2 regions of the Streptomyces sp. NPDC059009 genome follow, and region 2 is predicted to be linked to the other one. Evidence: predicted binding sites of a transcription regulator. Region 2 holds the regulator's gene; the other holds the start of a gene.
What was found. The regulator HrcA, encoded in region 2, represses chaperone genes, less so after heat shock. The targets are predictions, from matches to a motif close to TTNGCACTCNGNNNNNCNGAGTGCNAA.

Region 1 (8,067 bases), on a different contig from region 2:
CTGACCATGGCCCACCCCGGACCGGACCCGAGACCCTCACCCCTCCCCCGTACTGAGAAAGAGCCGCACGCCATGACCTCCACCACCGACGCCGCCGCCCCCGGGGAGAACTACGGAGAGCTGCGCGCCCAGCTGGACACCCTCACCACCGAGGCGTTCCGGCCGGAGCTCTCCGAGATCGACCGGCTGCCCACGCCGGAGATCGCGCGGATCATGAACGGGGAGGACGCCGGCGTCCCCACCGCCGTCGCCGCCCAGCTCCCCTCGATCGCCGCCGCCATCGACGGCGCCGCCGAGCGCATGGCCCGCGGCGGCCGCCTGATCTACGCGGGCGCGGGCACCGCCGGGCGCCTCGGCGTGCTCGACGCCTCCGAGTGCCCGCCCACCTTCAACACCGGCCCGGACGAGGTCGTCGGCCTGATCGCGGGCGGCCCGAGCGCGATGGTCACGGCCGTCGAGGGCGCGGAGGACAGCAAGGAGCTGGCCGCCGCGGACCTGGACGCCCTGCACCTGACCGCGGACGACACCGTCGTGGGCATCTCCGCCTCCGGCCGCACCCCGTACGCGATCGGCGCCGTCGAGCACGCGAAGGCGCGGTACGGCGCGCTCACCGTCGGGCTCTCCTGCAACGCCGACAGCGCCCTGGCCGCCGCCGCGGACCACGGCATCGAGGTCGTCGTCGGCCCCGAACTCCTCACCGGCTCCACCCGGTTGAAGGCGGGCACCGCCCAGAAGCTCGTCCTCAACATGCTCTCCACGATCACGATGATCCGGCTCGGCAAGACGTACGGGAACCTGATGGTCGACGTACGCGCTTCGAACGAGAAGCTGCAGGCCCGCTCCCGCCGGATCGTCTCCCTGGCCACGGGCGCCGACGACGCCGCCATCGAGGCCGCACTCGCCGCGACGGACGGGGAGGTGAAGAACGCGATCCTCACGATCCTCGGCGATGTGGACGGCCCGACGGCCGCCCGCCTGCTGACGGAGTCGAAGGGCCACCTCCGCGCGGCCCTGTCCAACGCCCGCCCCCAGAGCACCAGTTGACCCACCCGGGCCCTCGGGTCCACCGCACCGCGTAAGGCCGCACCATGAGCACAGACAAGAACCGCGCCACCGCCGCCGCGATCCTCCCCCTCGTGGGAGGGGCGGCCAACGTCACCACCGTCGCCCACTGCATGACCCGGCTCCGCCTGGGCCTCGCCGACCGCTCCCTGGTCCAGGACGAGGCGCTGAAGGCGCTGCCGGACGTGCTGGGCGTGGTCGAGGACGACACGTACCAGATCGTCCTCGGCCCCGGGAAGGTCGCCCGGGTCACGCCGGAGTTCGAGGCCCTGGTGGCGGAGGGCCGCTCGGCCGAGCCCTCAGCCACCGCCGAACACACCCTCACCGCCGATGAGTTGGCGGCTCAGGGCGCGGCCATCAAGGCGGCGCGGAAGGAGAAGAACGCCACCCCGTTCAAGCTCTTCCTGCGCCGCATCGCCAACATCTTCGTGCCCCTCATCCCGGCCCTCATCGGCTGCGGCATCATCGCGGGCATCAACGGCCTCCTCATCAACCTGGGGTGGCTGCCCGCCATCACCCCGGCCCTCGCCGCCATCGCCTCCGGATTCATGGCGCTGATCGCGGTGTTCGTCGGCTTCAACACGGCGAAGGAGTTCGGCGGCACCCCGATCCTCGGCGGCGCGGTCGCGGCCATCATCGTGTACGCGGGCGTCGCCGACATCGAGGCGTTCGGGCAGAAGCTCTCCCCGGGCCAGGGCGGTGTCCTCGGCGCACTGGGCGCGGCGGTGTTGGCCACTTACATCGAGAAGTGGTGCAGGAAGTGGGTGCCGGAGGCGGTGGACGTCCTGGTCACCCCCACCCTCACGGTCCTCATCTCCGGCCTCGTCACGATCTTCGGCCTGATGTTCCTCGCGGGCGAGGTCTCCACCGGCATCGGCACGGCCGCCAACTGGCTCCTCGACAACACCGGCGCCTTCGCGGGCCTGGTCCTCGGCGGCCTCTTCCTGCCGCTGGTCATGCTGGGCCTGCACCAGGCGCTGATCCCGATCCACACCACCCTCATCGAGCAGCAGGGCTACACCGTTCTGCTGCCCATCCTGGCGATGGCGGGCGCGGGCCAGGTCGGCTGCGCGATCGCGGTCTTCAAGCGCCTCAAGCACAACAAGTCGATCCGTACGACGATCAAGTCCGCCCTCCCCGCGGGCTTCCTGGGCGTCGGCGAACCGCTCATCTACGGCGTCTCGCTCCCCCTCGGCCGCCCCTTCATCACGGCGTGCGTGGGCGGCGCGGCGGGCGGCGCGTTCATCGGCGCCTTCTCGATGCTCGGCGACAAGGTCGGCTCGACGGCCATCGGCCCGTCCGGCTGGGCCCTGTTCCCCCTCCTCGACGGCAACAAGGGCCTCGGCCTCACCGCCGCGATCTACGGCGGCGGCCTCCTCGTCGGCTACCTGGTCGGCTTCTTCACCACGTACTTCTTCGGCTTCAGCAAGCAGATGCTGGTGGACCTGAACGCGGACCCCCAGGAAGCAGCCGCGGGCGAGCCGGCGGCGGCACAGGCCGAGGGAGCGGATTCCCTGCGCCCGGCGGCCCCGGCCCCGGAAGCGGCGAAGGTCTGACCCGCCGAGCACCCCTGCCCCTGGGCGCGGCGCCGGGCATCCCCCTCGGCGCCGCGCCCGGAAGCATCTCTAGGCGCCGCGCCCAGCAGCATCTCTAGGCGCCGCGCCGGGCCCCCCGCGGCCACACCACATCCACCGGCAGCCCCAACTCCCGTGCCGCGCCCACCACATCGGCGGTGCCCCCGCCCTTCCCGGTGGGCGGCGTCCCGTCCCACACGGCCACGAGCCGGTCGGCGCGCGCGAGCAGGGCGCGGTTGGCGGCCTCGTACGCGTCCCGGCCCGCCGTCTCGTACGGCATGACCGCCACCTCGGCCGCCGCCCGCACCAGCCGGTCGAAGTCCGCGGCGTACGACGGCGTGACCTGCGCGGCGCGGTAGTCCCGCGACGGGATGACGGCGACCAGCCGGCCCCCCGCCGCCAGCACCGCGTCCGCGAACAGCGCGTCGGCGCCCGCCGCCAGGCAGGACAGACCGGTGAGCCCGGCCCCGGCGCACGGCGCGAGCAGCCGTGCCAGCTCCGCCCGTACGAGCGGCACGGCCGGCCCGGCCAGGTCCATGTGCCCGGTCACCGCGATGGCGGTGGCGGCCGTGGCGCTCGTACTCATGTCCCGGACCCTAGCCGACGGCCGACAGCCGACGACGGACGACGGACCACCGACGACCGACGACCGACGACCGACCGCTGAACGATTCCCAAGGGTCTGGTGGGGCAAGGGAGTTGCGCGGCATCATTCCGCTATGACCGAGATGCGGGACGCCCTCTGGAACGAGTCCATAGGCCCGGCCGACTACCGCGAGTCCGACTCCTCCGACCGCTACCGGACCGCCGTCTTCGAGCAGTACAAGCTGTGCGTGGAGCTGGCCGACCGCTCCAGCGCGCGCCGCAGCGTCTCCAACACGTTCTTCCTCACCGCCAACAGCGTCCTCGTCACCGTGCTCGCCACGGCCGCCCCCGAGCTGCGCGACGGGATCTCGGTGTGGCTGCTGCTGCCCGGGTTCGTGATCCTGCTGACGATGTGCATCTCGTGGTTCGTCCTCGTGCGCTCCTACCGCCAGCTCAACAAGGTCAAGTGGCAGGTCATCGGCGCCCTGGAGGAGCGGCTGCCCGCGTACGCCTACTCACGCGCGGAGTGGGGCTTCCTCGGCGAGGGCCGGGACCCGAGGAAGTACCTCCAGATCTCGTACGTGGAGCAGTGGGTCCCCATCGTCTTCGCCCTCGCCTACCTGCTGGGCTTCCTGGCCCTGACGCTCTGAACCCCAGCGCGCCGAACCCCCGCACGCACCCTTCAGGCCGCGGCCCGGTCCCCCGCCGGGCGCCGCCGCCCCGCCGTGTCGGTGAGGGCGGGCGGGGTCCAGGCCCCGTCGGCCCGGTAGAGGTCGGTGCCCGGCGGGACCAGCTCATCGATGCGGTCGAGCGTCGCGTCGTCGAGGGTGAGCGCGGCGCCCTTGAGGAACAGCTCCAGCTGCTCCTGGGTGCGCGGGCCGAGGATCACCGAGGTGACGGCGGGGTGCGCGAGCGGGAAGGCCACCGCCAGCTCGGGCAGGGTGCAGCCCAACTCCCCGGCCAGCTCGTGCAGTTGCTCCGCGACGGCCAGCTTCTCGGCGTTGCCGGGGACGGCCGGGTCGAACCGCTGCCGGTTGAGCCTGGCGCGGTTGCCTTCGAGGTCCACGGGCAGCCCCGTGCGGTACTTGCCGGAGAGGAAGCCGGAGGCGAGCGGCCCCCAGGTCAGGACGCCCATGTTGAGGCGGCGGGCGGTCGGGAGGACGGACTTCTCGATGCCGCGGGCCAGGATCGAGTACGGCGGCTGCTCAGTACGGAAGCGCATGAGCCCGCGCCGCTCCGCGACGTGGTGGGCCTCGACGATGTCCTCGGCGGGGAAGGTCGAGCACCCGAAGGCCCGTATCTTGCCCTCCCGTACGAGATCACCGAGCACCCCGAGGGTCTCCTCCACATCGGTCGTGTGGTCGGGGCGGTGGATCTGGTAGAGGTCGATCCAGTCGGTGCCGAGGCGGCGCAGGCTGTCCTCCACGGCGCGCACGATCCAGCGCCGCGAGTTCCCGCCCCGGCCCGGGCCCTCGCCGCCCATCGGGAAGTGCGCCTTCGTCGCGAGCACGACGTCGTCGCGGCGGCCGCGCAGCGCCTTGCCGGTGATCTCCTCGGACTCACCGGCCGAGTAGATGTCGGCGGTGTCCACGAAGTTGATGCCCGCGTCGAGCGCGGTGTGGACGGCGCGCACGCACGCGTCGTGGTCGGGGTTGCCGATGGCACCGAACATCATCGTGCCGAGGCAGTAGGTGCTGACCTCGATGCCGGTGCCGCCGAGAACGCGATAGCGCATGGTGAACTCCCTTGCCGAAGCGGTCCGTCGAAGCCCGAAGCCAGAGGCCAGAGGCCAGAGGCCGAAGACCGAAGATGACCGCACCTTAGGAGTTGGAGTTCACTCCACCGCAAGCCCGCCAGGCCCCGCAGCCCCCGCACCACGCGCCGAGGGCGGCACCCCCCTGGGAGAAGGGGTGCCGCCCTCGACGTGAAGCGGGTACTACAGGTACTGCGGGTACTGCGGGTCATGCCATGAACTACTGAACCTCGGGGGCTCAGAAGTCCATGTCACCGCCCGGCATGCCGCCCGGAGCGGCCGCGGCGGCCTTCTCCGGCTTGTCGGCGATGACGGCCTCGGTGGTGAGGAACAGCGCGGCGATGGAGGCGGCGTTCTGCAGGGCAGAGCGGGTCACCTTCGCCGGGTCGATGATGCCCTCGGCGATCATGTCCACGTACTCGCCGTTCGCGGCGTTCAGGCCGTGACCGGGGGTGAGGTTGCGGACCTTCTCCACGATGACGCCACCCTCGAGGCCGGCGTTCACGGAGATCTGCTTCAGCGGGGCCTCCAGGGCCAGCTTCACAGCGGCGGCACCGGTGGCCTCGTCACCCTCGAGCTCGAGCTTCTCGAAGACGGAGGAAGCCTGCAGCAGGGCCACGCCACCACCGGCGACGATGCCCTCCTCGACGGCCGCCTTGGCGTTGCGCACGGCGTCCTCGATGCGGTGCTTGCGCTCCTTGAGCTCGACCTCGGTCGCGGCACCGGCCTTGATGACGGCCACGCCGCCCGCGAGCTTCGCCAGGCGCTCCTGGAGCTTCTCGCGGTCGTAGTCCGAGTCCGAGTTCTCGATCTCGGCGCGGATCTGGTTGACCCGGCCCTGGACCTGGTCGCTGCTGCCGGCGCCGTCGACGATGGTCGTCTCGTCCTTGGTGATGACGACCTTGCGGGCGCGGCCGAGGAGCTCCAGACCGGCGTTCTCCAGCTTGAGGCCGACCTCCTCGGAGATGACCTCGCCGCCCGTGAGGATGGCGATGTCGTTCAGCATCGCCTTGCGGCGGTCGCCGAAGCCCGGAGCCTTGACGGCGACGGACTTGAAGGTGCCCTTGATCTTGTTGACGACCAGGGTCGACAGGGCCTCGCCCTCGACGTCCTCGGCGATGATCAGCAGCGGCTTGCCGGACTGCATGACCTTCTCGAGGAGCGGCAGCAGGTCCTTGACCGAGCCGATCTTCGAGTTGACGATCAGGATGTACGGGTCGTCGAGCGACGCCTCCATACGCTCCATGTCGGTGGCGAAGTACGCCGAGATGTAGCCCTTGTCGAAGCGCATGCCCTCGGTGAGCTCCAGCTCCAGACCGAAGGTCTGGGCCTCCTCGACCGTGATGACGCCTTCCTTGCCGACCTTGTCCATGGCCTCGGCGATGAGCTCGCCGATCTGGGTGTCGGCGGCGGAGATGGAGGCCGTCGAAGCGATCTGCTCCTTGGTCTCGACATCCTTCGCCTGCTCGAGCAGGGCGCCCGAGACGGCCTCGACGGCCTTCTCGATGCCGCGCTTCAGGGCCATCGGGTTGGCACCGGCGGCCACGTTGCGCAGACCCTCGCGGACGAGCGCCTGGGCGAGGACGGTCGCGGTCGTCGTGCCGTCACCGGCGACGTCGTCCGTCTTCTTCGCGACCTCCTTGACCAGCTCGGCGCCGATCTTCTCGTACGGGTCCTCGAGCTCGATCTCCTTGGCGATGGACACACCATCGTTGGTGATCGTGGGGGCGCCCCACTTCTTCTCGAGGACGACGTTGCGACCCTTGGGGCCCAGGGTCACCTTGACGGCGTCGGCGAGCTGGTTCATGCCGCGCTCGAGGCCGCGCCGTGCCTCCTCGTCGAACGCGATGATCTTGGCCATGTGAAGTGGTCCTCCCGGACAGATGGGGTCTCCCCCAGCTCGTCAAGAGCTTGGGGAAGGAAAATCCGGACCGCACTGGTGCCCGCGACGGACGGCCTGCAGCCCTTGTGGTTCCTTGCCCCACCCGGTCTGCGGACCTCACCGGCCCGATCCAAGTTCTGTCACTCTCACTCGTAGAGTGCTAACGCCAATGATTAGCACTCGACCCCTCCGAGTGCAAGGTGCGCCCACAGCGCCCTTACGTACCCCAGACACCCCGCCCGCCCCGGCAACCCCCGCGCACGCACGAGGGCCCGTACCCCTCTCGGGATACGGGCCCTCGCCGTGAGTGCCTAGTTGGCCGGACGCGCCAGCTCAGCCGACGGCCAGCTTGACCATGTCCGCCTGCGGACCCTTCTGGCCCTGCGAGATCTCGAACTCGACCCGCTGACCTTCTTCAAGGGTGCGGTACCCGTCCATCTGGATCGCGCTGTAGTGGACGAATACATCCGCACCACCGTCGACCGCGATGAAGCCGTACCCCTTCTCCGCGTTGAACCACTTGACGGTGCCCTGAGCCATGCCTAACTCCCCTATTACTGGCCCTTGCGCAGGACCGCACTTCGCGGACCCGGGTCAGACCTCACGCCCCATTGGTGATGGGGGTGTGCGCCGGAACGCGTCGACCGCGGCTGAATGTATCTGCCCAACTGCCGTCTGCAACAGGTCAATCGGACGAGAATTCTGGGCACGCCCGATCGGTAATATCCGGCGATTCTGCCGGAGTTCAGGGCAAGTCGGGCCCGACAAATGCCGCAATGGGCTCAAATAGGCAAGGTACTTTGGCTACTTCTGGCGGGCGAGCGGCCGACTTCGTATATGCGCTCGGCACTAACGGCACAGCGTGCTCCTCAACTGTACCGCGCTCAACGACACAGAATTGCCCCCTCCGCTTTCTCCCGGAGGGGGCAATCCGAATAACGCAGAGTTGTTGCGGAAGTCCGCGGCCGGACCTCCTTCGCGGCTCAGCCGCCCGCGACGGCGGGAATGATCGAAACGCCCGCGCCGTCCGGCGTCGCGGTCTCGAGGCCCTGCTCGAAGCGCACATCGTCGTCGTTCACGTACACGTTCACGAAGCGGCGCAGCTTGCCCTGGTCGTCGAGGACGCGGGCAGCGATGCCCGTGTGGCTCTTCTCCAGATCGGCGATGACCTCACCGAGGGTGGCGCCCTCGGCGCGGACCTCGGCCTGGCC
Region 2 (5,185 bases):
GTCCGTCGACCCGGCGTATCTGAGCGCGTTGCGGGACGGCGGGTTCAACCGGGTCTCCTTCGGGATGCAGAGCGCTCGGCAGCACGTGCTGAAGGTGCTCGACCGTACGCATACGCCCGGGCGGCCCGAGGCGTGCGTCGCGGAGGCGCGGGCCGCGGGCTTCGAGCACGTGAATCTCGATCTCATCTATGGGACCCCGGGGGAGTCCGACGACGACTGGCGGGCTTCCCTGGAGGCGGCCATCGGGGCCGGGCCCGACCATGTCAGCGCGTACGCCCTGATCGTCGAGGAAGGGACGCAGCTGGCGCGGCGGATTCGGCGCGGGGAGGTGCCGATGACTGACGACGATGTGCACGCGGACCGGTATCTGATCGCCGATGAGGTGCTGGGGGGTGCCGGATTCTCTTGGTACGAGGTGTCCAACTGGGCCACCTCGGAGGCCGCTCGGTGCCTGCACAACGAGCTGTACTGGCGGGGGGCCGACTGGTGGGGGGCCGGGCCGGGGGCCCACAGCCATGTGGGGGGTGTGCGGTGGTGGAACGTGAAGCATCCCGGGGCGTATGCGGGGGCTCTTGCGGGTGGGAGGTCGCCGGGGGCTGGGCGGGAAGTGCTTTCGGGGGAGGACCGGCGGGTGGAGCGGGTGCTGCTGGAGCTTCGGCTGCGGGAGGGGGCTCCCTTGTCCCTCCTGAAGGAGGCTGGGCTTGCTGCTGCGCGGCGGGCGCTTGGGGATGGGTTGCTGGAGGGTGGGCCCTTTGCGGAGGGGCGGGCCGTGTTGACGCTTCGGGGGCGGTTGTTGGCTGATGGGGTGGTGCGGGATCTGGTGGACTGAGTTTTCTCTTCCCCGATCCCGCCCCTTCCCGAATCCGGCGACTCCGTCGCCCCTGGGGCGCCCGTCCTGGGGCTTTGCCCCTAGACCCCCTTATCGGCCTGAACGGCCTCGTCCTCAAACGCCGGACGGGCTGTAGGGCGCCCGAGGGGGAGGGAGGAAAGGGTGGACGGGGTAGGGAAGCGGGGGACGTGCCTTGCCTTGAACGTTGGAACGGTTTAGGCGGGGGCCCCTGTTACGAAGTCGATCAGCTCCTCCACTCTGCCCAGCAGGGCCGGCTCCAGGTCCTTGTAGGTGTGGACCGAGGACAGGATGTGCTGCCATGCCTCGCCCGTGTTGGTGAAGCGCCAGCCCAGGGCCTGGCGTACGCCCGTCTTCCAGTCCTGGCCCTTGGGGATGCGGGGCCAGGACTGGAAGCCGAGGGACGAAGGCTTCACCGCCTCCCATACGTCGATGTACGGGTGGCCCACCACCAAGGCGTGGTCGCTGCTCACCTGGGCCGCGATGCGGGACTCCTTGGAGCCGGGGACCAAGTGGTCCACCAGGACGCCGAGGCGGGCGTCGGGGCCGGGGGAGAACTCGGCGACGATGGCCGGGAGGTCGTCGATGCCCTCCAGGTACTCGACGACCACGCCCTCGATGCGGAGGTCGTCGCCCCAGACCTTCTCGACCAGTTCAGCGTCGTGGCGGCCCTCCACGTAGATGCGTCCGGCCCGGGCAACCCGTGCGCGCGCACCCGGCACCGCCACCGAGCCGGAGGCCGTGCGGGAGGGGACGGCCGGGGGCGTGGAGGCGGGTGCGGGGCGGGTGAGTGTCACCACTCGGCCTTCCAGGAGGAAGCCGGCCGGAGCCATGGGGAAGACCCGGTGCTTGCCGAAGCGGTCCTCCAGCGTGACCGTCGGGCCCTGCGCCGTCTTCTCGCAGCGGATCACCGCCCCGCAGAAGCCGGTGGTGACTTCCTCGACCACCAGGTCTTGTTCCGCCGGGACCTCGGGGGGCGGCGTCTTCTTCTTCCACGGGGGTGTGAAGTCGGGGCTGTAGCTGCGCATTTGGGAGACGCTACGACACCCGGAAACGGCGGGCCAGTTCATCGCGCTGGTTGCGTACGAAGGTGGCGTCCACCACCGCGCCGTGGCCGGGGACGTACAGCGCGTCCGGGCCGCCCAGGTCCAGGAGGCGGTCCAGGGCGGCGGGCCAGTGGGAGGGCATCGCGTCGGGGCCTGCCTGGGGTTCGCCGGACTCCTCCACCAGGTCGCCGCAGAAGACGACCTCGGGTGCGCCGGGGCCGCCGGGGACGAGGACCGCCAGGTCGTAACCCGTGTGGCCGGGGCCGATGTTGGCGAGCAGGGCCTGGGTGCCGCCGCCCAGGTCCAGGGTCCATTCGCCGCACACCAGGTGGTGGGGGTGGACAAGGAGGTCCGTGGCCTCGGCCGCGGCGTCCGGGGGGAGACCGTGGCGCACCGCGTCCGCGCGCAGCTCGTCGCGGCCCTTGAGGAGGGCCGTGTCCAGGCCCGCCGCGCCGAACACCTGCACCCCCGCGAAGGCCGCCGCGCCCAGGACGTGGTCGAAGTGGGGGTGGGTGAGCGCGAGATGGGTGACCCGGCGGCCGGGGCCGAGCAGGGTGCGGGCCTGGGTGCGGAGCTCGGCGCCCTCGCGCAGGCTGGCGCCCGCCTCGATCATGAGGGCGGCGTCGTCGCCGACGACGAGTCCGGCGGTGCAGTCCCAGGCCGGGAGGCGGCGGCGGCCGACGCGCGCCGTGAGCCGCTCCCAGCCCGTCTCGTCCCATGCGGGCGTGATGTCCATAACGGTGACGCTAGCGCCGACGGGGCCCGGCGGCAGCCGCACTCTCGGGCAGACCTGCGCCCATGCCCGTTCACGCCCCTGCGCGGACGGCTGCTGATGCCGCCCTGCTCGCCTGTCCCGCCCGCGCCTCCCGCCCGCCCCCCCCACCACCTCGGAGCGACGTCGCCACCGTGCCCCCGCCTTGCCCGTCGGGATGACATCGGGGGGTCCGCCCTTGCCGGGCCCGTACCTCACGGCCGTACACTGGCCCGGTGACAGCTGGCACTCGGCAATGGTGAGTGCCAGGGCGGGGAAGCGGGGCTCCAGTGGACGGACAGGCGGAGGTGAGCACGGATGCTCAGTGAACGCAGGCTTGAGGTGCTGCGCGCCATCGTCCATGACTACGTGGGGACCGAGGAGCCGGTCGGGTCCAAGGCGCTGACCGAGCGGCACCGCCTCGGGGTCTCGCCGGCCACCGTGCGCAATGACATGGCCGCGCTCGAGGAGGAAGGGTTCATCGCCCAGCCGCACACCAGCGCGGGGCGGATCCCGACCGACAAGGGCTACCGGCTCTTCGTCGACAAGCTCGCGGGCGTCAAGCCGATGACCGCCCCCGAGCGGCGGGCCATCCACCACTTCCTTGACGGCGCCGTCGACCTCGATGACGTCGTCGGGCGCACCGTACGGCTGCTCGCGCAGCTGACGCGGCAGGTCGCGGTCGTGCAGTACCCCTCGCTCACGCGCTCGACCGTGCGGCACGTGGAGCTGCTCTCGCTGGCTCCCGCGCGGCTCATGCTCGTCCTGATCACGGACACGGGCCGGGTCGAGCAGCGCATGATCGACTGCCCGGCCCCGTTCGGGGAGACCTCGCTCGCGGATCTGCGGGCGCGGCTCAACAGCCGGGTCGCCGGACGCCGGTTCGCGGACGTGCCGCAGCTGGTGCAGGACCTCGGGGAGTCCTTCGAGGCGGAGGACCGGGCCACGGTGGCCACGGTGCTCTCCACCCTCCTGGAAACGCTCGTCGAGGAGACCGAGGAGCGGCTGATGATCGGCGGCACCGCCAATCTCACCCGCTTCGGACATGACTTTCCCCTCACCATCCGGCCGGTCCTCGAAGCGCTTGAGGAGCAGGTCGTGCTCCTCAAGTTGCTTGGTGAGGCTACGGATTCGGGCATGACCGTACGGATCGGTCATGAGAACGCCCACGAGGGGCTCAGCTCCACTTCCGTGGTCTCGGTCGGCTACGGTTCGGGCAGTGAGGCAGTAGCAAAACTAGGCGTGGTCGGCCCGACCCGCATGGACTATCCGGGAACGATGGGAGCAGTACGCGCAGTGGCACGTTACGTCGGACAGATCCTGGCGGAGTCGTAAGTGGCCACGGACTATTACGCCGTACTCGGCGTGCGCCGCGACGCTTCCCAGGACGAGATCAAGAAGGCTTTCCGAAGGCTGGCGCGCGAGCTCCATCCGGACGTGAACCCGGATCCGAAGACGCAGGAGCGCTTCAAGGAGATCAACGCCGCCTACGAGGTCCTTTCCGACCCGCAGAAGAAGCAGGTCTACGACCTCGGCGGCGACCCCCTGTCCCAGGCGGGCGGCGGGGGCGCGGGCGGCTTCGGCCAGGGCGGGTTCGGGAACTTCTCGGACATCATGGACGCGTTCTTCGGTACGGCGTCCCAGCGCGGGCCGCGGTCGCGGACCCGTCGCGGCCAGGACGCCATGATCCGGCTCGAGGTCGAGCTGGACGAGGCCGCCTTCGGGACCACCAAGGACATCCAGGTCGACACGGCGGTCGTCTGTACGACCTGTAGTGGTGAGGGTGCCGCTCCGGGGACGTCCGCGCAGACCTGTGACATGTGCCGCGGTCGCGGTGAGGTCTCGCAGGTCACGCGGTCCTTCCTCGGCCAGGTCATGACCTCGCGGCCGTGCCCGCAGTGCCAGGGCTTCGGGACCGTGGTGCCCACGCCGTGCCCCGAGTGCGCGGGCGACGGGCGCATCCGCTCGCGGCGGACGCTGACCGTGAAGATCCCGGCCGGTGTGGACAACGGCACGCGGATCCAGCTCGCCGGTGAGGGTGAGGTGGGGCCGGGAGGCGGTCCCGCCGGTGACCTCTACGTCGAGATCCATGAGCTGCCGCACCCCGTCTTCCAGCGGCGCGGCGACGATCTGCACTGCACGGTGACCATCCCCATGACGGCGGCCGCCCTCGGCACGAAGGTGCCGCTGGAGACGCTGGACGGGATGGAGGAGGTCGACATCCGGCCCGGCACCCAGTCCGGCCAGTCGATCCCGCTGCACGGGCGCGGCGTCACGCACCTGCGCGGCGGCGGGCGCGGCGACCTCATCGTGCACGTCGAGGTGCTCACGCCGACGAAGCTCGACCCCGAGCAGGAGCGGCTGCTGCGGGAGCTGTCGAAGGCGCGCGGCGAGGAGCGGCCCACGGGGCAGTTCCAGCCGGGGCAGCAGGGCCTGTTCTCGCGGTTGAAGGATGCGTTCAACGGGCGGTAGTGGTCATCGGCTGGGGGTGCGGGGGTCGTCCCCCGGGGTGGCGCGGCAGCCGGGGCAGCAGGGCCTGTT

Region 1: groL (chaperonin GroEL) is a predicted target of HrcA. The motif match lies at 6,994-7,020, and genes of this name have one in related genera.

Annotation. Positions count from the first base shown of each region.
Region 1 covers NZ_JBHYJB010000013.1:124,105-132,171, forward strand. The annotation lists gene murQ (N-acetylmuramic acid 6-phosphate etherase) at 73-1,044, shown strand; gene ACFWYM_RS15725 (PTS transporter subunit EIIC) at 1,089-2,618, shown strand; gene ACFWYM_RS15730 (hypothetical protein) at 2,713-3,222, opposite strand; gene ACFWYM_RS15735 (hypothetical protein) at 3,356-3,871, shown strand; gene ACFWYM_RS15740 (aldo/keto reductase) at 3,904-4,956, opposite strand; gene groL (chaperonin GroEL) at 5,213-6,835, opposite strand; gene ACFWYM_RS15750 (cold-shock protein) at 7,190-7,396, opposite strand; gene ACFWYM_RS15755 (ubiquitin-like small modifier protein 1) at 7,840-8,067, opposite strand, start outside.
Region 2 covers NZ_JBHYJB010000005.1:263,378-268,562, reverse strand. The annotation lists gene hemW (radical SAM family heme chaperone HemW) at 1-829, shown strand, start outside; gene ACFWYM_RS07605 (DUF3097 domain-containing protein) at 1,045-1,875, opposite strand; gene ACFWYM_RS07600 (MBL fold metallo-hydrolase) at 1,886-2,623, opposite strand; gene hrcA (heat-inducible transcriptional repressor HrcA) at 2,963-3,979, shown strand; gene dnaJ (molecular chaperone DnaJ) at 3,980-5,116, shown strand.